2 linked regions of the Actinopolymorpha cephalotaxi genome follow. Each later gene encodes a partner of the first gene's protein in a complex. Links are inferred from orthologs where the notes say so. Each region holds a gene or a part of one and is shown on either strand. Other genes may lie near its edges.

Region 1 (15,757 bases):
CGACGACCGTGCCGGTGCCGACCGCGAAACCCGGGCCGAGGGCGTACGCCGCACCGAACACCGCGGCGTTCGGGAGGTAGGCCAGGCATGCCACGAGCAGGAGCACCAGACCGACCGGACCGGGTGCCAGCGACCCGGTGAGGTCGGCGACCCGGCCGGCGTGCACGGCCAGCGACACCGCGACCAGCGCTGTGCCACAGGTCAGCAGTGCGACCAGGCCGGCAGTCCCGCCGTAGAGCACGGCCCGCACCCCCTCGGGCAGTCGCCCCCAGAACGACTTCGCGTGACCGGTCTCCCGGATCGTCCCGGCGCCACCCACCACCGCGGCGAGCACAGTGGCGTAGCCGAACGCCCGAACGAGGTCGGGTGCCGCCTCGTCGGCGCGGGTGGCCAGGGCTACGAGCGTCACCAGCGCGCCGTAGCCGACCGCCAGGGAGCCCACCCCCAGGCAGGTGTCGCGCGCGCCGCGCAGCTCGGCCGTGCGGGCGACCCAGCCGCCCGCCCGCCACAGCAACAGGACGGGCAACGCGGTCAGGCCCCACGGCGCGAGGTCGTACCGGCCGTCGGACAAGGCGATCGGCACCCAGTGGGCCGCCAGCCAGGCGTCCACACCGATCCGGAAGGCCCACGACGCGGTGCCCCCGGTCGTGGCGAACCAGCCCACGACGGCGAGCGCCGCACACGGCAACGCCCCCGCGAGCACCGCCCAGCCGGCCGCCAGGAGCGCCCCCACGGGCGCCGGCCTGGGGTGCCCACCACCGGGTGGGCGTCCTGGTACGCGCGCGACTGAACGCGCCAGCAGGTCGGTCATCGCAGACATCGTCCCAGCCGAGCCGGGTTCGTGCCGCCTCGGACACGCCGCACGGGCACACCACCGGCAAAAGATCCGAAACGGCGTGGGAGGATTCGCACCGGAAAAGTCACAGATGTTTCTCGATCGGCCGGTATGCGGAGCCGTACCCGGACCGGTTTGACTATGTTCGTCCTGACACCCGTGGGTCGCGGCCGAAGTTTGCCCAATCCGAGGGCACCAACGCTGCAACCACCGGCCGGGGTGCGGTGTCATCTGGAGAGAGTCGGCGGGGGTGGCGGAGGGCGCATGGCGGAAGCCGACGACTTCGACGCCTTCTACCACGCCACCCGGCAACGACTCCTCCACCAGATGTACGCGATGACCGGAAACCTCGCAGATGCTCAAGACTGTGTCCAAGAGGCGTACGCCCGAGCCTGGCAACACTGGACGGACGTGGCCTCCCACGCCAACCCCGAGGCCTGGCTGCGCACCGTCGCCTGGCGGATCGCCGCCAGCAGATGGCGCAAGATCAAGAACGGCGTCGCCGCGATGGCCCGGCACGGCCCGCCGTCGCACGCACCCGAGCCCAGTCCGGACAACGTCGCACTCGTCGCCGCGCTCAAGGAGATCCCCGAGGCGCAGCGGCGCACCATCGTGCTCCACCATCTGGTCGGGATGTCGGTCGAGGAGGTCGCACGGGAGATGAGCGTTCCGAGCGGCACCGTCAAGGCCAGACTGTCCCGGGGCCGCGCCGCACTCGCCGCACTTCTGCGCGAGAGCGATCCCCGGGCCGAGAGTGCGACGGAGGAGACCGAGCATGCCCGCTGACGCAGACCACCGGGTCGACGACCAGCTGACCCGGTTGCGCTCCGACCTCGGCATCGTCGACTGGGCGGACCCCGGCCAGCTGCGCCGGCGCGGCGTCCGGCGGCACGTCCAGCGCGCCGCGAGCACCGGCATCGCCGTCGTCGCGGGGGTCGGGCTGCTCGGCTACAGCGTGATCGCCGGCATCCCCAGCGAGCACCTCACCCCGGTCAGCGACCCGCCCGCCACGCTGCCCGGGATGCCGCGGCCGACGCCCACCGGCATCCTCGGCACCGCCCTGCGGATCGACCCCGAACCCCCGCGCGCCCGGCTCACCGCCGGCGGCGCGGCGTCCCGCTACGCCCGGCCGAAGCCCACCCACGCACCACCCGAGCACCGGCAGCACGGGCCGGTGACCAGGTCGTCCACGCCCCCTCCGTCCGTCCCCACGGCCTCCTCCACCGGCACCGCCCCTCCGCCGGTGATTCCCGAACCCACTCCGACCACCGCTCCTCCGGCCCCGTCGGCCCCGCCGCTGACCGCCGACGCGCTGCTGAGCGCGGCGGAGATGCCGACGGTGAACGACTCCGGGTCCAGCTGGGCCGACGCCGGCACCAGCGCGGCCGAGGGGTCGGCGGCGGCGCACTGCCAGTCCGGCGACCTCGCCGGGCTCGGCGCGGTGCAGGCCGTGCGCCGCGACTTCACCTGGGGTGCCGAGGGCACCGTCACCGGCACCAACGTGGTCGGCCGGTTCGGGACCGACGCGGACGCGGTCTCGGCGTACGACACGTTCCGCGGCTGGCTGACCGCCTGCGGCTGGGGGCAGCCACACGGCCCGACCAGCTCCGATGCCGGCGACCAGGCCGGCTGGTGGTGGGTCGGCCACGACAACGGCGACGGCACCGGCCAGATCGAGGTGGTCGGGCTGGTGCGCACCGGTGCTCAGCTGTCGGTGGTCGTCTGGCACGAGGACGGCCAGGACTTCAGCTACGGCGCCGACCCGATGGCCGCCACGTTGATGGCGACGGCCGACCGGCTGGCGACCAGCGGCGGCAGCTGAGCGACGACGACGAGAGGTCGGGCTGAGCGCCGGCAAGCCGGACCCTGCCGACAGCCGACGAGGCGGGTCCCGGCCGGGACCCGCCTCGTCGTTGTTCCTGGCCTGTCTTGTTTCTCGCCCTCGCGTACCCGACCTGTCAGGCCGGGATTGGGCGGGACTGCGCGGGACTGGGCTATCCGCGGCCCTCGACGACCTCGCGTACCAGCCGGGCGGTCTCGCTGGGGGTGCGGCCGACCCGCACACCGCAGGCCTCGAGCGCTTCCTGCTTGGCCTGCGCGGTGCCGGACGAGCCGGACACGATCGCGCCGGCGTGGCCCATCGTCTTGCCCTCGGGCGCGGTGAAGCCGGCGACGTAGCCGACCACCGGCTTGGTGACGTTGGCCTTGATGAACTCCGCGGCCCGCTCCTCCGCGTCCCCGCCGATCTCACCGATCATCACGATGACCTCGGTCTCCGGGTCGGCCTCGAATGCCGCCAGGGCGTCGATGTGGGTCGTCCCGATGATCGGGTCACCGCCGATGCCGACCGCGGTGGAGAAGCCGAGGTCGCGCAGCTCGTACATCATCTGGTAGGTCAGCGTGCCCGACTTGGACACCAGCCCGATCCGTCCCGGGCCGGTGATGTCGGCCGGGATGATGCCGGCGTAGGACTTGCCCGGCGAGGCGACGCCCGGGCAGTTCGGCCCGACGATGCGGGTACGCCCACCCTTGGCCTGCGCCCGGGTGAAGAAGTCCGCGGTGTCGTGGACCGGCACGCCCTCGGTGATCACCACGACCAGCGGGATCTCCGCGTCGACGGCCTCGTTGACGGCGGCCTTGGTGAACGCCGGCGGGACGAACACCACGCTGACGTCGGCACCGGTCTGCTCCATCGCCTCGCCGACGGTGGCGAAGATCGGGAGCGATCGGCCCTCGACCTCGACCTTCTGGCCGGCCTTGCGCGGGTTGGTGCCCCCGACGACGTTGGTGCCGGCCCGCAGCATCTTCGTCGTGTGCTTCATGCCCTCCGAGCCGGTCATCCCCTGCACGATGACCCTGCTGTTCTCGGTGAGGAAGATCGCCATGTGTGAAGTCTCCTTACCGCGCCGCGGCCAGTTCGGCCGCGCGACGCGCGGCGCCATCCATCGTGTCGACCTGCTCGACGCCGTCCAGCGCGGCGTCGGCGAGGATCTGCCGGCCGAGCTCGGCGTTGTTGCCGTCGAGACGGACGACGAGCGGCTTGGAGACCGCCTCACCCCGGTCGGCGAGCAGCTTGAACGCCGCGACGATGCCGTTGGCCACGGCGTCACAGGCGGTGATCCCGCCGAAGACGTTGACGAAGACGGCGTTGACGTCGGGGTCGGACAGGACGATCTCCAGCCCGTTGGCCATCACCTCGGCGGACGCGCCGCCACCGATGTCGAGGAAGTTGGCCGGCTGCACGCCGCCGAACTCCTCACCGGCGTAGGCCACCACGTCGAGCGTGCTCATCACCAGGCCAGCGCCGTTGCCGATGATGCCGACCTGACCCTGCAGCTTGACGTAGTTGAGGTGCTTGTCCTTGGCCCGCTGCTCCAGCGGGTCGGTGGCCGCCTTGTCCTCGAACGCGGCGTGGTCCTCGTGCCGGAACGACGCGTTGGCGTCCAGGGTGACCTTGCCGTCGAGCGCCTCGATGGTGCCGTCGGCCAGCTTCACCAGGGGGTTGACCTCGACGAGCGTGGCGTCCTCGGCGACGAACGCCTTCCACAGCGCGAGGATCGCGGGCACGGCGGCCTCGGCGACGTCGGCGGGGAAGTTGGCCGCGGCGACGATCTCGCGGGCCTTCGCCTCGTCCACGCCGGCCACCGGGTCGATCGCGACCTTGGCCACGGCGTCGGGGTTGGTGTGGGCGACCTCCTCGATCTCCACCCCACCCTCGGCGCTGGCGATGCAGAGGTAGGAACGGTTGGACCGGTCGACGAGGAACGAGAAGTAGTACTCCTCGGCGATCGACGCCGCCGGTGCCACCAGAACGCGGCGGACCACGTGGCCCTTGATGTCCATACCGAGGATCGCCTCGGCCTTGGTCACCGCGTCGTCGGGGTCGGTGGCGAGCTTGACCCCGCCGGCCTTGCCCCGGCCGCCGGTCAGCACCTGGGCCTTGACGACGACCTTCCCACCGAGTTCCTCGGCGGCCGGCCGGGCGTCGCCCGCTGTCTCGACGACCCGCCCGAGTGTGACGGGTACGCCATGCTTGGCGAAGAGTTCCTTCGCCTGGAATTCCATCAGGTCCACTAGCGCGCTCTTCCTGGTCGGTTCGCAGACGCCTTGGCTGGCGGGCCGTACGAAGGCCCGGCCGCGAGCCTAACGCCGCCGGGTCGGCGCGCCGCGAGCGGGGCACGCGGCGCAGGAGCCGTCACCCGTCACCCGCGCACGGGCGCTGACCTGCGAACCAGGCCGCCGGCGAGACGCCGGTCCAGGCAGCGGACAAGGCAGCGGACAAGGGCGGGAGCCGGGAGGACGCTCAGGCCGGCGACGCCTCCGTACCCTCCACGCTCTCGCCGGTGTGGGCGCTCTCTCCGGTGTGCGCGGCCTGTGCGGTCTGTGCCACCGACGCCTCCGCGCCCTCGGCCTGGTCGCCGAGGTGGGTGCTGACCCAGCCCACGATCTCCTGGGTCGACGCGCCGGGAGTGAAGACGCGGGCAACTCCCATCCGCGCCAGCGTCACGATGTCGGCCTCGGGGATGATCCCCCCGCCGAACACCACGATGTCGTCGGCATCCCGCTCCCGCAGCAGATCCGTCAGCCGCCGGAACAGCGTCAGGTGCGCACCGGAGAGTACGGACAGGCCGATCCCGTCGGCGTCCTCCTGGATCGCGGTCTCCACGATCTGCTCCGGAGTCTGGTGCAGGCCAGTGTAGATGACCTCCATGCCGGCGTCGCGCAGCGCACGGGCAACGACCTTCGCTCCCCGGTCGTGGCCGTCCAGCCCGGGCTTGGCGACGACCACCCGGATCGGCGAACGCACCTGTTCTGCCTGCACGTCACCCACGCACCTCTCGACTCAGCCGGCACCACACCGGCGCCGCGCCGACATTCTCGCCAACTTCCCGCGAGATCTCGCGGGAAGACCGGGGCGAGGCCTCGGGAACCGGCTCGGCGACCGCCTCGAACTTCTGCCCCGAACTTATGGCATCGGACCCGGATTCCGGTGACCCGCGGTGTTTCTCGTCCGGCAGACAGGTGACGCCGGGTGTCCTGCCGCGCCGGACCGGTCACGCCGCGTGTCCCGGGGCTGTCTGGAATGCCCGACTTGTAGTATCCGGGGGTCCGTTTCCGGCCTGGTCGGTACGAGTTGTTTGGCCCGTTGACACCAATCCGTTATCGTCTGGCGCGTTTGCTGCCGAAAGAACGATGAACTCGAGATCGGCAGACCCCGCTTCAGGAAGGTTGCTCACTAGTGGCCGAGACCGCGAAGCACCGCCGTGACCGATCGGCGGGCCGCACTCGACCGTCGCGAGACACGTCGGCTTCCCGGACCTCCCGTCCGGTGACCCCGGCGAGGTCACGTGGCGCCGCTCCGGTCCTCCAGACCCCCTCGACTCTCCGGCTTCCCTCGTCCGGGACTCAGGCCGAGACCCAGCCGGGGACACGACAGGTCGGGCACCGCCGGGCCGAGACCGGGCGAAGTTTCCCCACCGTCCCGGTCCTCGCCGGCGTCGCCACCTTCGCCGTCGCGTCCGGCGCCGTGTTCGTGGGTTCGAACGCGCTGGCGCGGGGCGAGACCACGGTCCAACGCGCGCTGCCGGCAAGCATCGCCCGGAGCGTGAGCCAGGTCGAGCAGGCCCGTGAGGACGCGGCCAGGCGATCCGACCGGTCCAAGCGCACCGCCAAGCCCACCGCGGACGCCGCCGACCTGGCCGCTGCGCACCGCGCCCGAGCGGCCGCCGACCAGGAGCGAGCGGCCTGGGCCGCGGAGCACAGCCAGGAGATCCGGTCGATCGAACGCACCGCGGCGGGAGCCTCGGGGCGGCAGACGATGGAACGCTCCATCGAGTGGACCCTGCCGGTACGCAAGTTCCGCCTGTCGGCGGGCTATGGCCGGGCCGGCTCCATGTGGAGCCACCTGCACACAGGCTTGGACTTCGCGTCGCCGCTCGGCACGCCCGTCTACGCCGTCGGCGACGGCGAGATCATCGGCGCGGGCTGGGAGAGCGCGTACAGCGCGTTCGGCAACCGGATCCAGGTGCGGCACGAGGACGGCACCGTGACGTGGTACTGCCACCTGTCGCGGATCGCCCTCCGGAGCGGCCCGGTGCGTGCCGGCACGCTGATCGGCTACGTCGGGAGCACCGGCAACTCCAGCGGACCACACCTGCACTTCGAGGTGCACCCCGCCGGGGGTACGGCAATCGACCCGATGCCCTGGCTGCGCCAGAAGGGTCTTCTCTGACCCGGCGGCCGGCTCGACGTCGGTAGGCCCCAGAAGCCACAGTCGGCCCCTGCTTCGACCTCACGTCGGAGCGGGGGCCTTCTGCTGGTCCGACGTCAGAGCTTCTGCAGTGGCGCGTAGCGGAGCAGGAACCGCTTGACACCCTCCGACCCGAAGTCGACCGTGGCCTCGGCGTTGTCGCCCTGGCCGGCGGTGGCCACCACCGATCCCATGCCGAAGGTGTCGTGCACCACCCGGTCGCCGGCCGACAACGCGACGATCGGCCGCTGGGCGGTCCGGCCGGCCTGCCGGTCGGTACGTCGGCTGCTGACCGACTGCGAGCTCCACGAGATCTGGTCGGCCTCCGTACGCCGCCAGTCCACCAGCTCGGCCGGAATCTCGTCGAGGAAGCGGGACGCGGGGTTGTGCTGCGGCGCTCCCCACGCACTGCGGACCACGGCCCGGGAGACGTAGAGACGCTTGCGCGCCCGGGTGATGCCGACGTAGGCGAGCCGGCGTTCCTCCTCCAGCTCCTTGGCGTCGCTGTGTGAGCGCTGGTGCGGGAAGACCCCGTCCTCCAGGCCGGTGAGGAAGACGACCGGGAACTCCAGCCCCTTCGCGGTGTGCAGGGTCATCAGCGTGACCACGCCGCCGTTGTCCTCGCCGTCGGGAATCTGGTCGGAGTCGGCGACCAAGGCGACGCGTTCGAGGAAGTCGGCGAGGGTGGCCGGCACTCCCTCCGCCACCGCTCCCTCGGTGAACTCCCGGGCCACGGCCACCAGCTCGGAGAGGTTCTCCACCCGGGTCTCGTCCTGGGGGTCGGGAGAGTTCTCCAGCTCCTTCAGGTAGCCGCTGCGGTGGAGCACCTGCTCCAGCAGGTCGGCGGGGGGCATCCCCTCCGCCACCGCGGCCACCAGCTCGTCGATCATCGTCACGAACCCGCGGATGGCGTTGGCCGACCGGGTGGCCAGGCCCAGCACCTCGTCGGTGCGGCGCAGTGCCTGCCAGAAGGTGGTCCGCTCGCGCTGGGCGAACGCCTCGACGCAGGCCTCGGCGCGGTCGCCGATCCCCCGCTTCGGGACGTTGAGGATCCGGCGCAACGACACGGTGTCCTCGGGGTTGGCGAGCAGCCGGAGGTAGGCGAGCGCGTCCCGCACCTCCCGGCGTTCGTAGAAGCGGACCCCGCCGACGACCTTGTAGGGCAGGCCGACGCGGATGAAGATCTCCTCGAACACCCGGCTCTGTGCGTTGGTGCGGTAGAACACCGCGACGTCCTTGGGCTGGGCCGCGCCCAGGTCGCCCAGCCGGTCGATCTCCTCGGCGACGAACTGCGCCTCGTCGTGCTCGTCCTCGGCGACGTAGCCCACCACGGACTCACCGGAGCCGGCGTCGGACCAGAGGTTCTTGGCCTTGCGGCCGGCGTTGCGGCTGATCACCGCGTTGGCGGCGGTCAGGATCGTCTGGGTGGAGCGGTAGTTCTGCTCCAGCAGGATCACCTGGGCGTCGGGGAAGTCCTCCTCGAACTGCAGGATGTTACGGATCGTCGCGCCGCGGAAGCCGTAGATCGACTGGTCGGCGTCGCCCACGACCATCAGCTCGCCGTGCGGCTCGTCGCCGTCGGCGCTGGTCAGCTCGCGGACCAGGACGTACTGCGCGTGGTTGGTGTCCTGGTACTCGTCGACCAGGACGTGCGCGAACCGGCGGCGGTAGTGCTCGCGGACGTCGGGGAACGCCTGCAGCAGGTGCACAGTGGTCATGATGATGTCGTCGAAGTCGAGGGCGCTGGACTCGCGCAGTCGCTGTTGGTAGAGCCCGTAGCACTCGGCGAAGGTGCGCTCGAGGTGGTTCTCGGCGCGCCGCGCCGCCTCCTCGTGGTCGATCAGCTCGTTCTTGCAGTTGGACACCCAGTTGAGCACCGAGCGCGGGTTGTAGCGCTTGGAGTCCAGGTCGAGGTCGCGGCACACCAGCGTCATCAGCCGGCGCGAGTCGGCGTCGTCGTAGATCGAGAACGACGAGGACATCCCGAACCGCTTGATCTCCCGCCGCAGGATGCGCACGCAGGAGGCGTGGAACGTGGAGACCCACATCGCCCCCGCCGCCCGCGGCCCCACCAGCTCGGCGACGCGTTCGCGCATCTCCCCCGCCGCCTTGTTGGTGAAGGTGATCGCCAGCACCGAACTCGGCCGCGCGCCCCGCTCGGCCAGCAGCCACCCGATCCGGCGAGTGAGCACCCGGGTCTTGCCCGACCCCGCGCCGGCCACCACGAGCAGCGGGTGTCCCTCGTGCACGACCGCCGCCCGCTGGGACGGGTTGAGCCCCTCCAGCAGGGTCTCCGGGTCGTGGCCGGGACGGCGGGTCGACGCGTCGTCGCCGGGCGCGGTCGAGCCGGGCCCGCCTCGGCGGCCTTCGGCTCGGCCGAGGTCGGCGGCGGATCTCTCGCCGGTGGACTTCGCGTCGGAAGCCTCGTTGGAATCGGTCATCGGGTGGGTGTGCGAAGACAGGGCGCTCATCGTGTGGCCCAGCCTACGAGTGCCCGCCGACACCGCCACCCGACAGGCCGGACATGTCCGGTGTCGACGGCTCGTCGTCGAGGTGGGCGGCGAACTCCGCCGAGCGTGCCTCGGCGGCCGCTTCGTACCGTCGTACCCGGTCCTCCCATTCGGCGCTCACCCCGAACGCCGCGGCGGCGAAGTCGGCGTCGCGCACCGCGGCCGCGGCCTCGTCCCGCTGGTCGGGCGTGATCACCCGGGCGGGGTCGCCGGCCGCTAGGGTGTGCGGTGGTACGAAGAACCCGTCGGGTACGACCGTCCGCGCGTGCACGAGGGCGCCGACCGCGATGCTCGCTCCCGGACCCAGCCGGGCCCCGTGCAGGACCGTGACGTTGGCGGCGAGATAGCAGCAGCGTTCCACCGTGCAGCCCAGCACGGTCGCGTGCGGAGCGACGAACACGTGGTCGGCCAGCCGGACCGGGCGTTCCTCGTCGCCGATCGCGCTGGCCCGCAGGACAGCATGCTCGGCGACGACGCAGGACTCCCCCACCTCGACCGAGGAACCCTCGGCATCCAGCACGGCGCCGTACATGATCCTGGCCCGCGGGCCGACGACGACCCGGCCGACCAGGGTGGCGTTGGGGGCGACGTAGGCGGACTCGTGAACGATCGGCCCGGCCCCTCTGTGGCGGATCAGCATGCCGCCATCCTCGGGCACCCCACCGACACAGGACAGCCCGCCACGCCCGGGCCGGTGGCGTCACCGGCCGTGGGAGTGGCGGGCTGTCCCGCGCGTCAGCGTCGTCGCGTCACACCTTGTGCTCCTCCGGCTTGTCCCAGAAGTACAGCTCCGGGTCGTAGACCGCCGGGGACGGCAGGATCCACGGGTTCACCCATCCGCCGAGGGCGAGGTTCTCCTTCTTCGGAACGTTGTGCAGGCCCTTGCGGGTCAGCACGATGCGGGGGTAGTTGGCGACGATGCCGAAGAAGAACGGTCCCTCGTCGATGTGGATCTTCTGCACCTCCCACATGATCTGGATCCGCTTCATGTTGTCCGGCTCGACCCGGGCCTGCGCGTACAGCTTCCACAGCCGGTCGATCGGGTCGCCCTTCTCCGCCAGCATCCACGGCGGCGTCCGCTTCCACGGGGAGAGGTTGGCCTGTTCCTTCATCTTCTTCGGGTCGCCGGTCTGCATGATGAACGCCTGTCCGTGCAGCGGTGCCCAGTGACCGGTCTCGACCGGGATCACCCAGCCCGGGTAGATCAGCGGGGAACAGTCGCCCACCTCCCAGGCGGTGGTGGTCATCAGCTCACCGCGGCCCCAGCGGTCGCCGAACGCCTCCGGCGGCACGGGGTTGATGACCGTCTTGATGCCGACGGCCTCCCAGTCCCGCTTGAGGTGGTTGTTCTTCTGGACGTGCTCGGCGCTGGCGTCGGCCGGGTAGTCCAGGGAGATCTGCAGCTTGGAGCCGTCCGGCAACTCCCGCTTGCCATCGCCGTTCTTGTCCTTCAGGCCAAGCTTGTCCAGCATCGACTTGGCCTTGTCCGGGTCGTACTTCACGTACGCGTCCCGCCATTGCGTGTAATGCTGCTTCGCCTCGTCGTTGATGGTGAACATCTGCCCCTTGGGGCTGAGCGTTCCGGTGGTCACCTCACCGGTGTCGAAGTAGATCGCCTTGCGGGCGTCCGGCCGGTTGATGGCGTGGGAGAGCGCCTGCCGGAACTCCGGCTTGCGGATCGTCTCGCGCATCTTGTCGTCGGGGTAGTCGTAGTTGAGGAAGCAGATGGAACCGGTGCCTGATCCGCTGTCCCAGAAGGTGACCTGGACACCCGTGCGCTTCTCGGCCTGCTTGAGCCCGGAGATGTCACCGAGCACGAGAGCCGTGTGGCCGCCGTGCACGTAGTCGTACCTGCCGTTGCTCATCTGCAGCTTCTGGACCTGCGGGTCCTTCACCACGGTGAACCGGACCTGGTCGAGGTAGGGCAGCTGCTTGCCCTCCTTGTCGACCACCCAGTAGTAGGGGTTGCGTTCGAGGACGACGCTGCGGCCCTCGTCGTAGGTCTTGGTGTACCAGCCGGTCATCACCGGCGAGCCCGGGTTGATCTGCCAGTCCAGGTGCAAGTCGTGCTTGACGTACCAGTCCTTGCCCTTGATCTTCTTGTTGTACGTGGGGTGGTACTGCTTCAGCACGTGCTTGGGCGCCATCCACTGCGGGCCGATACCGCGGTTGACCCAGGCCGCGAGGCGTTCCGGAGTGATCGGTGCGGGTGCGTCGAACTTCATCCGCAACGTGTAGTCGTCGGAGGCGGTCAACGTGGCGATGGTGTTGCGGCCGGACCGCACGTCGTCCGGCGGCACCTCCGGGTGCTCGGTGTTGAGCACCATGTCGTTCCACCAGTACATGATGTCGGCGGTCGTCCACGGCTGACCGTCGGACCACTTCAGGCCCTTGCGGAAGTGGAACGTCCAGTCCGAGGCGTCGGCGTTGGACTCCCAGCTCTCCACCAGGCCGGGGCCGATGTCCAGGCCGTCGTTGAGGAACCGCAGCAACGAGTGGCCGTACATGTACTCCTTGATGGCACCGGAGTTGCTCGCGTCGATGACCATCTGCATCTGGCCGCCGTAGTTGCCCGGCTCGGCCCAGCGGTGAGGAATGACGTACGGCGAGGAGGGCAGCCGCTTGTCGATCTGCGGGAGCTTGCCCGCCTTCACCTGTTCGGCCAGCATCGGCGCCTCGGAGAACTTCTTCGGCGGGGCGAGCGGCTTCTTCACCGACCCCTTGGCAGTCGAGCCGGTACCCCCTCCGCCGCCCGCGGCCTTCTTGCCCGACCCACCGTTCCCGCCGGTGGAGTCGTTGCCAGAGCAGGCGGCCAGCATGAGCGACCCGGCGGCCACCGCCGAACCGTACAGAAAACCGCGCCTGCTGACGCCGTTGCCATGCACCATCGGTCACACCTTCCTTGCGAACGAAGCCGCGCTCCGCTTCGGCACGGCCAGGGAACCCGGCGAGTGAAGGCGCGCGGACACACCCTCGCCACTGCCAGGTCCGGAAGGCCCATCATGGACAGCGTCGGAGCCGGATGGCGGACAGTCGACAACCCCTGGGCGACCAGGATCGGTCACGGCCGGGATCGGACATCCATCCGTTCAGATCATGAACCCAAAACCCAACGGGGCAAGGCGTCCCACGACGCGCGGCGATCCGGCGTCAGCAGTCGAGCGCGCGGAACACGTACCCCTGCTTGGCCAGCGTGCTCAGGGCACCGTCCAGCGCGTCGACGGTCTCCTGGCGGTCGCCGCCGCCGTCGTGCATGAGCACGATCGCGCCCGGACGCGCACCCTTCACGACCCGCCGTTCGATCGCCGCCGAGCCGGGCCGGGTCCAGTCGAGGGTGTCGACGTCCCACAGCACGACCCGAAGGTTCAGCTCGTCGCTGACCGAGCGGACGCCGGAGTTCACCGCGCCGTACGGCGGCCGCAGGCACTTCGAGGCCGGACCGCCCTCGATCTCCTCCCGCATCCCCGACCACGACTTCGCCGGCAGGGACGCGTGGTCGAAGGTGTGGTTGCCGATCGTGTTCCCGGCCTTGCGCACCTGATCGGCGAACCCCGGAAACTCCTTCTGCTGCTGGCCCAGTTGGAAGAACGTCGCCTTCGCGTTGTGCCGGGCAAGCACCTGCAGGACCTTCGGCGTCCACTCACTGGGACCGTCGTCGAACGTGAGATACAGAACCTTCGGGCCCACCGTCGCACCCGGATCTCCCGAACTTCCCGGAACGCCCGGCTCCACGGTGTGTCCCGGAGTCGACGGCGAGTCCGGGGTGCCGACGGTGGAGTCACCGGGCAGGGTCGGCCGGGTGGTCCCCGTGCTCGAGGTGGGCACCGGGGAGGCGGCCTCACCGGCCGATGCACCCGGTGAGGCGGCACCGGACGGTGACGACGTCTGCTGGGGCAGTCCGCTCGGCGGCGTGCCCCGGGCAACCGAACTCGCGGACGGAAGGCGCGGGTCGGACGAAACGTCCTCCGGCGCAGACGGCGCGCATCTGACCAGCGAGAGCCCGACGACGATGACTCCCGCCGCGGTCGCCGTTCGCCGGAACCGGATGGTGGGGGCCCGGCCGGTCAGGGAGCCGGCGATGGCTCGCCTGCCGGAGAGGCCGGTCACGAGTGCGGAAATCCGTCCGGCGAAACCGCGCCGGCGCACGGCAGCTCGCGTTCCAGCCATCGCCCATCACTCCCCCGAGTCACTGCCAGCGTGAAGGAGGAGGCGAGGCGTTCACAGTCCCGGCGGGTCCCGTGAGCAGGGGACCACCGACCGGTCAGATCCCCTACAGGATTGGGAATCGGGCGGCCCGTTACTCGGTGCCGCCCCGATCAGTGTCGGACGTTGTTCGGTTCTGTACGACAGGAACCTGGCTACAGGTCCGGCCGCTGCACCACCCGGAGGGCGTTGACGATCGGCGGCCGATACGAGCGCCGGGCGTGGAAGTGCACCTGCAACGTGCCGCCCCGCGGAAGGTCGACCACGAAGCTGTGACTGTCGGCGCGCCGGCCGCCGACCCTGGCCGCGATGTCGTACTCGAACAGCACCAGCTCACCGTCGACGTCCACGTCGAACATCCGCGTGTTCGGCCGCGGCGACCGGCCGAGCTCGGCGAAGTCCAGCGTCACCTGGTACTTCCCGGCCGGTAGATCGTCGAAGCGGTAGTCGGTCATCCCCTGGCGGTAGTTCCGGTACATCGGGTCGTCCCCGGTGCCCGCGATGTCCACCCGATGACTGGTCCGGTGCACCGTCGACGCACCGATCCAGCCGAACCCGCCGGGGGTGTAGGGCTGATCAGCCACCCACGGCAGGCCCCGGGTGTCGCTGTAGGCACCATCGGCGGCATTGACGCCCTTCCAGTAGCCCGGCACCACCACCTGCACCGGCACCGGCACGAGCCGCTGCCGGCCGCTGTTGGTGTCGAGCATGAGCGTTGCCCGGTAGACCCCCGGCGCCAGGCCCGTGGTGTCCACCGTGACGGTGACGTCCTGGGACTCACCGACCGCGATCGTGCCGCCGGCCGGGGTCTCGGACAGCCACGGCACGTCGGTGGCCTCCGGAACCCCGGTCTCGAGCAGGTACGCAGTGTTGGACGTCTGCGAGGTGACCCACAGATTGCCCTCCGCGTCGAGGTCGGCACCAGCGCCGTTGAACTCGCCCCTCTCGGGGAATCCGAGCGTGGTGATGACACCGCAGTCGTCCGGGTCGACCTCGTAGATGTCGTCGGTGGGCGAGTTCGTGGTCACCCACAACACCTCGGCCGTGGAGTTCCACGCCAGGCCGGCGATCCCCGAGTCGGGCAGGGAACAGCGACCGAGCAGCCGGCCCGGCCTGGAGTCGGACTCACCGGCGACGTGATAGATGACGTTCTCGTTCCATCCACCGATGTAGAAGCTGTCGTCGTCGGCCCGGTAGGCCAACCCACGCTGGGGGATGTCACCCCACGGTGAACCGGTGAGTGAGTGGTCCACCTCACCGGAGGCCCGGTCCCAGCAGTGGATGCCGTTGTCGCCGCCGACGTCTGCCTGGCACATCCGGCCCCGCCGCGAGTCGTAGGCCATGTCGGCGTTCCAGTCACCTGCCCAGGGGGCCGGCAGGGTCCTGACCGGCGTACCGGCGGTGGTGAACTCGTGGTTGGTGATGTGCGCCGGGTCCGAGATCCACACGTCACCGTCGTAGCCCACGCCCCAGGGGAGGTCGACGTCCCGGACCGGCCAGGACGCGAGCACGTCACCGGCGGCGCTGGGCCGGGCCCGTTTCCGCTCGGCCCTGGTGTAGCGGCCGATCGCCGTCCTGGCCGCGGCGTTCCTGTCGCTCGCGCTCACCTTGGCCCTGGCGGCCTTCGCCGGCCTCGCGGCCGAGCGCCCGCCACTGCCCTCCAGCGCCGCCCACTCAAGCGGCGCCGAACCGGTGTTGGTGATCGTGAAGGTGGCGTGCTGCGACACGCCTTCGGGCAACACCCACGACAGGTCCGGAGACTCCACCTCCGCGCGCGCGGAGGCGAGGGAGAAGTTCCTGGTCTCGGTCGCGCCGTCGCTGATCGAGACGGTGTCCTCGGCGGACTCGTAGTTCTCCGCGGTCGCCCGCAGGGTGTACTCGCCCGCGAAGAGCTGGCCGAAGTACACGCCGTCGGGATCGGTGGTGAGCTGCTTGACGACGGTGCCGGCCCGCAGCACG
Region 2 (5,328 bases), 2.1 Mb from region 1 along the record:
GGTGGTTTCGACGAGGTGATCGTGGTCGACGTACCCGAAGAGGTGCAGATCGACCGGCTCACCAGCGTGCGGGGGATCAGCGTGGACGACGCGCGGGCGCGGGCCGCCGCGCAGGCTTCCCGGGACGAACGGCGGGCCGCGGCCACGGTGGTCGTGGACAACTCCGGGTCGCTGGCCGACCTCGACGCCCGGGTGGAGGAGCTGTGGCGGCGGCTGAGGTCGGCCGCGTCGGGCGGCGAGGACGGGTGACCCGGTGGTGACGGGGCAGGGTCCGTCCACGGGCCTGACCCGGCGCGCCGGGCCGGCCCCGATCCGGTCTGATCCGGGCCGATCCGGCCCGGTGTGCCCGGTTCACGGTCGGCGCGGAAGGGCCTGTCGGTGGTCGGGCGTACGGTGGGCCTCATGCGTCCGGTTACTGACATTGTCCGCAAGGTCGCGCCGTTCAAGGTGGTCTCGGACTTCGCCCCCTCCGGCGACCAGCCGGAGGCCATCGACGACATCACCCGCCGAATCGAGGCGGGCGAACGCGACGTGGTTCTGCTGGGTGCCACCGGCACCGGAAAGACCGCGACCATCGCCTGGGCGGTGGAGAAGCTGCAGCGGCCCACCCTGGTGATCGAGCCCAACAAGACCCTCGCGGCGCAGTTCGCCAACGAGCTGCGGCACTTCTTCCCCGACAACGCGGTCGAATACTTCGTTTCCTACTACGACTACTACCAGCCCGAGGCCTACGTCCCGCAGTCCGACACCTACATCGAGAAGGACTCCTCGATCAACGAGGAGGTCGAGCGGCTGCGGCACTCCGCCACCAACTCGCTGCTGACCCGGCGCGACACGATCGTGGTCGCCACGGTGTCCAGCATCTACGGCCTGGGCACCCCGCAGGAGTACGTCGACCGGATGGTCCGGATGCGGGTCGGCGAGGAGATCGAGCGTGACCAGGTGCTCCGCCGGCTGGTCGAGATGCAGTACGCCCGCAACGACGCCGCCGGCACCCGCGGCACCTTCCGGGTCCGAGGCGACACCCTCGAAGTCTTCCCCGTCTACGAGGAGCTGGCCGTCCGGATCGAGTTCTTCGGCGACGAGATCGAGCGGCTGTCCACCCTGCACCCGGTGACCGGGGAGATCGTCACCGAGGACCAGGAGCTCTACATCTTCCCGGCGTCCCACTACGTCGCCGGTGCGCAGCGGATGGAACGGGCGATCACCGACATCGAGGCGGAGCTGGCCGAGCGGCTGCCCGAGCTGTCGCGCCAGGGCAAGCTGCTGGAGGAGCAGCGGCTGCGCATGCGCACGACGTACGACATCGAGATGATGCGGCAGATCGGCACCTGCTCGGGCATCGAGAACTACTCCCGCCACATCGACGGACGTGCGCCCGGCTCGCCGCCGCACTGCCTGCTCGACTACTTCCCCGAGGACTTCCTGCTGGTCATCGACGAGTCCCACGTGGCGGTGCCGCAGATCGGCGGGATGTACGAGGGCGACATGTCCCGCAAGCGGACGCTGGTCGAGCACGGCTTCAGGCTGCCGTCGGCGATGGACAACCGGCCGCTGCGCTGGGAGGAGTTCCTGGAGCGCATCGGGCAGACGGTCTACCTCTCCGCCACGCCGGGCAACTACGAGCTGAGCAAGGCCGACGGCACGGTCGAGCAGATCATCCGGCCCACCGGCCTGGTCGACCCCGAGGTGGTGGTGAAGAACACCAAGGGCCAGATCGACGACCTCATCCACGAGATCCGGCTGCGGGAGGTCAAGCAGGAGCGGGTCCTGGTCACCACGCTGACCAAGAAGATGTCCGAGGACCTCACCGACTACCTCCTCGAGCAGGGCATCCGGGTGCGTTACCTCCACAGCGAGGTCGACACGTTGCGCCGGGTGGAGCTACTGCGCGAGCTGCGAATGGGCGAGTACGACGTGCTGGTGGGCATCAACCTCCTCCGGGAGGGGCTCGACCTACCCGAGGTGTCGCTGGTGGCCATCCTGGACGCCGACAAGGAGGGCTTCCTGCGTTCGGGCACCAGCCTGATCCAGACCATCGGCCGGGCCGCCCGCAACGTCTCCGGCCAGGTGATCATGTACGCCGACTCGATCACGCCGTCCATGCAGATGGCGATCGAGGAGACCAACCGGCGGCGGGAGAAGCAGGTCGCCTACAACAAGGAGAAGGGGATCGACCCCACTCCGCTGCGCAAGCGGATCGCCGACATCACCGACATGCTCGCCCGCGAGGACGCCGACACCCAGAAGCTGCTGGGCGGCGCTGGGCGTCAGCAGAGCCGTGGGAAGGCGCCGGTGCCGGAGCTGTCCAGCCTCGGTGAGGCCGGCCGGCACGCCAAGGACCTCGCTGCCCTGCCGGCCTCCGACCTCGCCGACCTGATCCAGGAGCTCAATCAGCAGATGAACACCGCGGCCGAACAACTCCAGTTCGAGCTGGCCGCGAGGCTGCGCGACGAGATCCACGAGCTGAAGCGGGAGCTGCGCGGCATGCACGAGGCCGGGGTGAAGTAACCGGAGCGGGGGACCGGGCGGCCGAGGGTGAGGTGGCCCGGGACGAATGGCCGGAGTGAATTGGCCGGGGTGAAGTAGCCGGTTGGCTCGCCCCGCTCGCCGGTGTTCGCGGTGGGGTGCCAGGATCGTCGGGACCCAGTGCCTGTCAGCGGGAGGACCTGACGTGACCACGGCCATCGCTCATCGCGGCGAGCCACGCGGCAACCGGGAGAACACCCTGCCGGCCATCGAGGCGGCCGTCGCCGCGGGTGCCGACATGGTGGAGATCGACCTGCGGCTGACCGCGGACGACCGCCTGGTCGTACTCCACGACCCCACCCTGGAACGACTGTGGGACGACCCACGGCCGGTGTCGTCGGTGTCGTTCGCCGACCTCGCGGCCGCCCACCGTGCACCCGGCGGCGCGTGGTCGCTGCCCACCGCCGAGGAGGCGCTCGACCTCGTCGCCCACCTCGGCACCCAGGTGATGCTGGACGTCACCTCCGCCGCGATCGGCCTGGCCACCCAGGCACTGGTGCGCGAGCGCGGGCTGGACGCCCACGTCCTCTACGCCGGGGACACCGAGGCGCTGGCCCAGATCCGCGAGCGGCAGCCAGATGCCGCGATCGCGTTGTCCTGGGGGCATCCGACGCCGCCGGGTGAGGAGGTGTGGGAGCGGGTGCGACCGCAATACTTCAACCCGGAGTGGATTCATCTGGACGAGCCGGCGGTCGACGCCAACCACGCCGCCGGCCGGCTGGTGTCGACCTGGACGGTCGACGACCCCGAGCAGATGGCCCGGCTGGCCGGCCTCGGGGTGGACGCGATCATCAGCAACCGGATCGCCACCCTGGTCGACGTGGTGCGCGGGCCCACGAGCGACCAGCTCACCAGCGACCGGGGCACGAGCGCCGGCCGGCCCTTGGCCGGTCAGCCCGTGGACCGGCGGACGGAGGCCCGATGACGACGTACGCGGACGAGTTGTCCACCGCCCTCGAACTCGCCGACTGGGCCGCCGGCCGGATCCGGGCCCGGCCCACGTCGGTGACCACGAAGGCGAACGCCGCCGACCTGGTGACCGAGACCGACCGGGAGATCGAACGCCGGGTGCGCTCGGTCGTGGCCGAACGCTTCCCCTCGTACGCGCTGGTGGGTGAGGAGTACGGCGGCCGTCCGGCCGACGACGGCGCTCCCACCTGGTATCTCGATCCGGTGGACGGCACCACCAACTACGCCAGCGGACTGCCCTGGTGTTCGTTCAGCCTCGCCCTGGCCGACGCCGACGGGCCCGCGCTCGGTGTGGTCGCCGATCCGTTCCGCGGTGAGGTGTTCAGCGCCGTTCGAGGTGGCTCCGCGCTGTGCAACGGCGACCCGATCCGGTGCGCCGACGCCACCGGGCTGGCCGGTGAGGTGGTGGTCACCGAGTGGGCGGCCTACCGGCCCTGGCCCGGAATGACCGACATGCTCGACCGGCTCGCCGGGCAGCTGTGCACCACCCGGATCATGGGGTCCTCCGCACTCTCCCTGGTCAGTGTCGCCGCGGGCCGGGCGGCCGCGGGTGTGATCGGTGCGTTCAACCCGATCGACCTGCTGGCCGCGGTGTTCGTCGCCGGCCAGGCCGGTGCCGACGTCCGCGGCGAGGACGGGAAGCGGACGCTGTTCCCGGAGTCGGGCGGGATCATGGTGGCCGCTCCCGGGGTCGCCGACCAGGTGTGGCAGTCCTGGACAGGCGTCACCGCCGGCTGACCGGGCGTGGCCGGCCGCGGAGTCCGCGCGCCCCGCGGCCGGCCGAAGTCTCACGCGCTCCTCGCCGCCGAGGCCGGCGCCGGGCGCAGGGACGCCGCGGGATACCAGCTCGCCGCGCCGCTGGCGTCCAGAGTGGCCCGGCCGTACCACCCGTCGTTCTCGTGCACCCACCAGTCGAGATGCCCGGGCCACCAGCGCCCGTCCACGAGCACCAGCACCGGCTTGGCCGGCACCACCCGGCGGGAACCGGTGTCGGGCCGGGCCTCCCTGGCCACGTGGCCGGCGTTCATCGTGTTCGCCAACTCCGTGGCCGCGGCCTCTTCGAGATCCTGCCTGCTGTGCCAGCCATTGACGGCCGCATCCCACACGCCATGCCCCTGGGAGGTTTTTCGCACGGCAAAGCGGTCGGTCATTCGGGGTCCTTCCGTCCGGTCACCTTGGGCAGGGGATCGAACTCATGTTCGAAGAATAGTTCATCGCCGGGTGCTCGCAAGCCGAACCCCGAGCGATCGTGGCGACCGGATCGGGACGCCCGGGCTGACCGGAACCGGGCCGCCGGGCAGAGACCCTCCGAGCCCGAACCAGGGCCGGACCAGGGCCCCGGACCGGGCCGATCCGGCCGCTGCCATTGCCGTGATCCATTTCTCACGTAGGGTCGAAACCCCCGCTCACGCGGGTCGGCTCGAGGGCCGCCCGGCAGACGACGGGTCGCTTCCAGACATTTCGGCCACTACTATCTCGGCGTCGAGAGATCGGCTCCGTCCCGCCCGCGGCTCGTTCGTGGGCAGGCGGAACGTCTCCGGCCGAGGGAGAAACGCCAGGCCGTGTACGGGAGGACGCCAGGTGTCGACGACATCGACGATGTGAGGAGCCAGCTCGGAAATGGGAATCGCGGCGCAGTCCGGGACCGAGATCGAGACGACCGAGACCACGTTCGCGGACGACTGGGCGAAGTGGCACCAGCAGCGCCAGGCCGGCGTCAGCGGCCCGTACGCCATGCTCGCCCTCGTCGGCACCCACTGGGTGGACGGCGCGACCAGCGTCCCCGAGGTTCCCGGCGTGTGGAGCGTCGAGTCCGGAGTGGTGACCGTG

The links.
Region 2: the proteins of pcrA (region 1) and uvrB are in contact, whole or in part, in a crystal structure (PDB 7EGT), measured with the Thermus thermophilus proteins. The link is inferred for Actinopolymorpha cephalotaxi from one-to-one orthologs. Residues at the interface, in WP_096412145.1 of Thermus thermophilus: His654, Arg656, Phe657, Gln666, Asp668, Glu669, Lys680, Arg681, Leu682, Ser683, Lys685, Tyr686, Ala687; in WP_096411307.1 of Thermus thermophilus: Glu23, Leu25, Arg26, Asp27, Gly28, Glu29, Arg30, Phe31, Arg55, Glu326, Asp327, Phe328, Glu379, Ser382, Gln383, His398, Gly400, Arg401.

What each region holds. Positions count from the first base shown.
Region 1 is NZ_JACBZA010000001.1:3,951,469-3,967,225, forward strand. What follows is about bases 6,845-9,859. They hold pcrA (DNA helicase PcrA), read right to left. Parts: upstream 9,527-9,859; coding sequence 7,163-9,526; downstream 6,845-7,162. Other genes in these bases: FHR37_RS33160 (M23 family metallopeptidase), read left to right, coding at 6,845-7,067; FHR37_RS17455 (gamma carbonic anhydrase family protein), read right to left, coding at 9,570-9,859. Outside these bases: FHR37_RS17415 (cell division protein PerM), read right to left, coding at 1-811; FHR37_RS17420 (SigE family RNA polymerase sigma factor), read left to right, coding at 1,100-1,621; FHR37_RS17425 (hypothetical protein), read left to right, coding at 1,611-2,657; sucD (succinate--CoA ligase subunit alpha), read right to left, coding at 2,830-3,720; sucC (ADP-forming succinate--CoA ligase subunit beta), read right to left, coding at 3,734-4,909; FHR37_RS17440 (cobalamin B12-binding domain-containing protein), read right to left, coding at 5,139-5,657; more of FHR37_RS33160, read left to right, coding at 6,363-6,844; more of FHR37_RS17455, read right to left, coding at 9,860-10,235; FHR37_RS17460 (ABC transporter substrate-binding protein), read right to left, coding at 10,345-12,483; FHR37_RS17465 (polysaccharide deacetylase family protein), read right to left, coding at 12,746-13,702; FHR37_RS17470 (carboxypeptidase regulatory-like domain-containing protein), read right to left, coding at 13,954-15,757. UniProt on the Escherichia coli protein: A helicase with DNA-dependent ATPase activity. Unwinds DNA duplexes with 3'-5' polarity. Translocates on single-stranded DNA with 3'-5' polarity. Initiates unwinding more efficiently from a nicked substrate than double-stranded DNA.
Region 2 is NZ_JACBZA010000001.1:1,813,575-1,818,902, forward strand. The notes cover bases 1-2,956. They hold uvrB (excinuclease ABC subunit UvrB), read left to right. Parts: upstream 1-402; coding sequence 403-2,511; downstream 2,512-2,956. Other genes in these bases: coaE (dephospho-CoA kinase), read left to right, coding at 1-249; FHR37_RS08155 (glycerophosphodiester phosphodiesterase), read left to right, coding at 2,675-2,956. Outside these bases: more of FHR37_RS08155, read left to right, coding at 2,957-3,454; FHR37_RS08160 (inositol monophosphatase family protein), read left to right, coding at 3,451-4,236; FHR37_RS08165 (hypothetical protein), read right to left, coding at 4,287-4,649; FHR37_RS08170 (DUF1684 domain-containing protein), read left to right, coding at 5,119-5,328. UniProt on the Escherichia coli protein: The UvrABC repair system catalyzes the recognition and processing of DNA lesions. A damage recognition complex composed of 2 UvrA and 2 UvrB subunits scans DNA for abnormalities.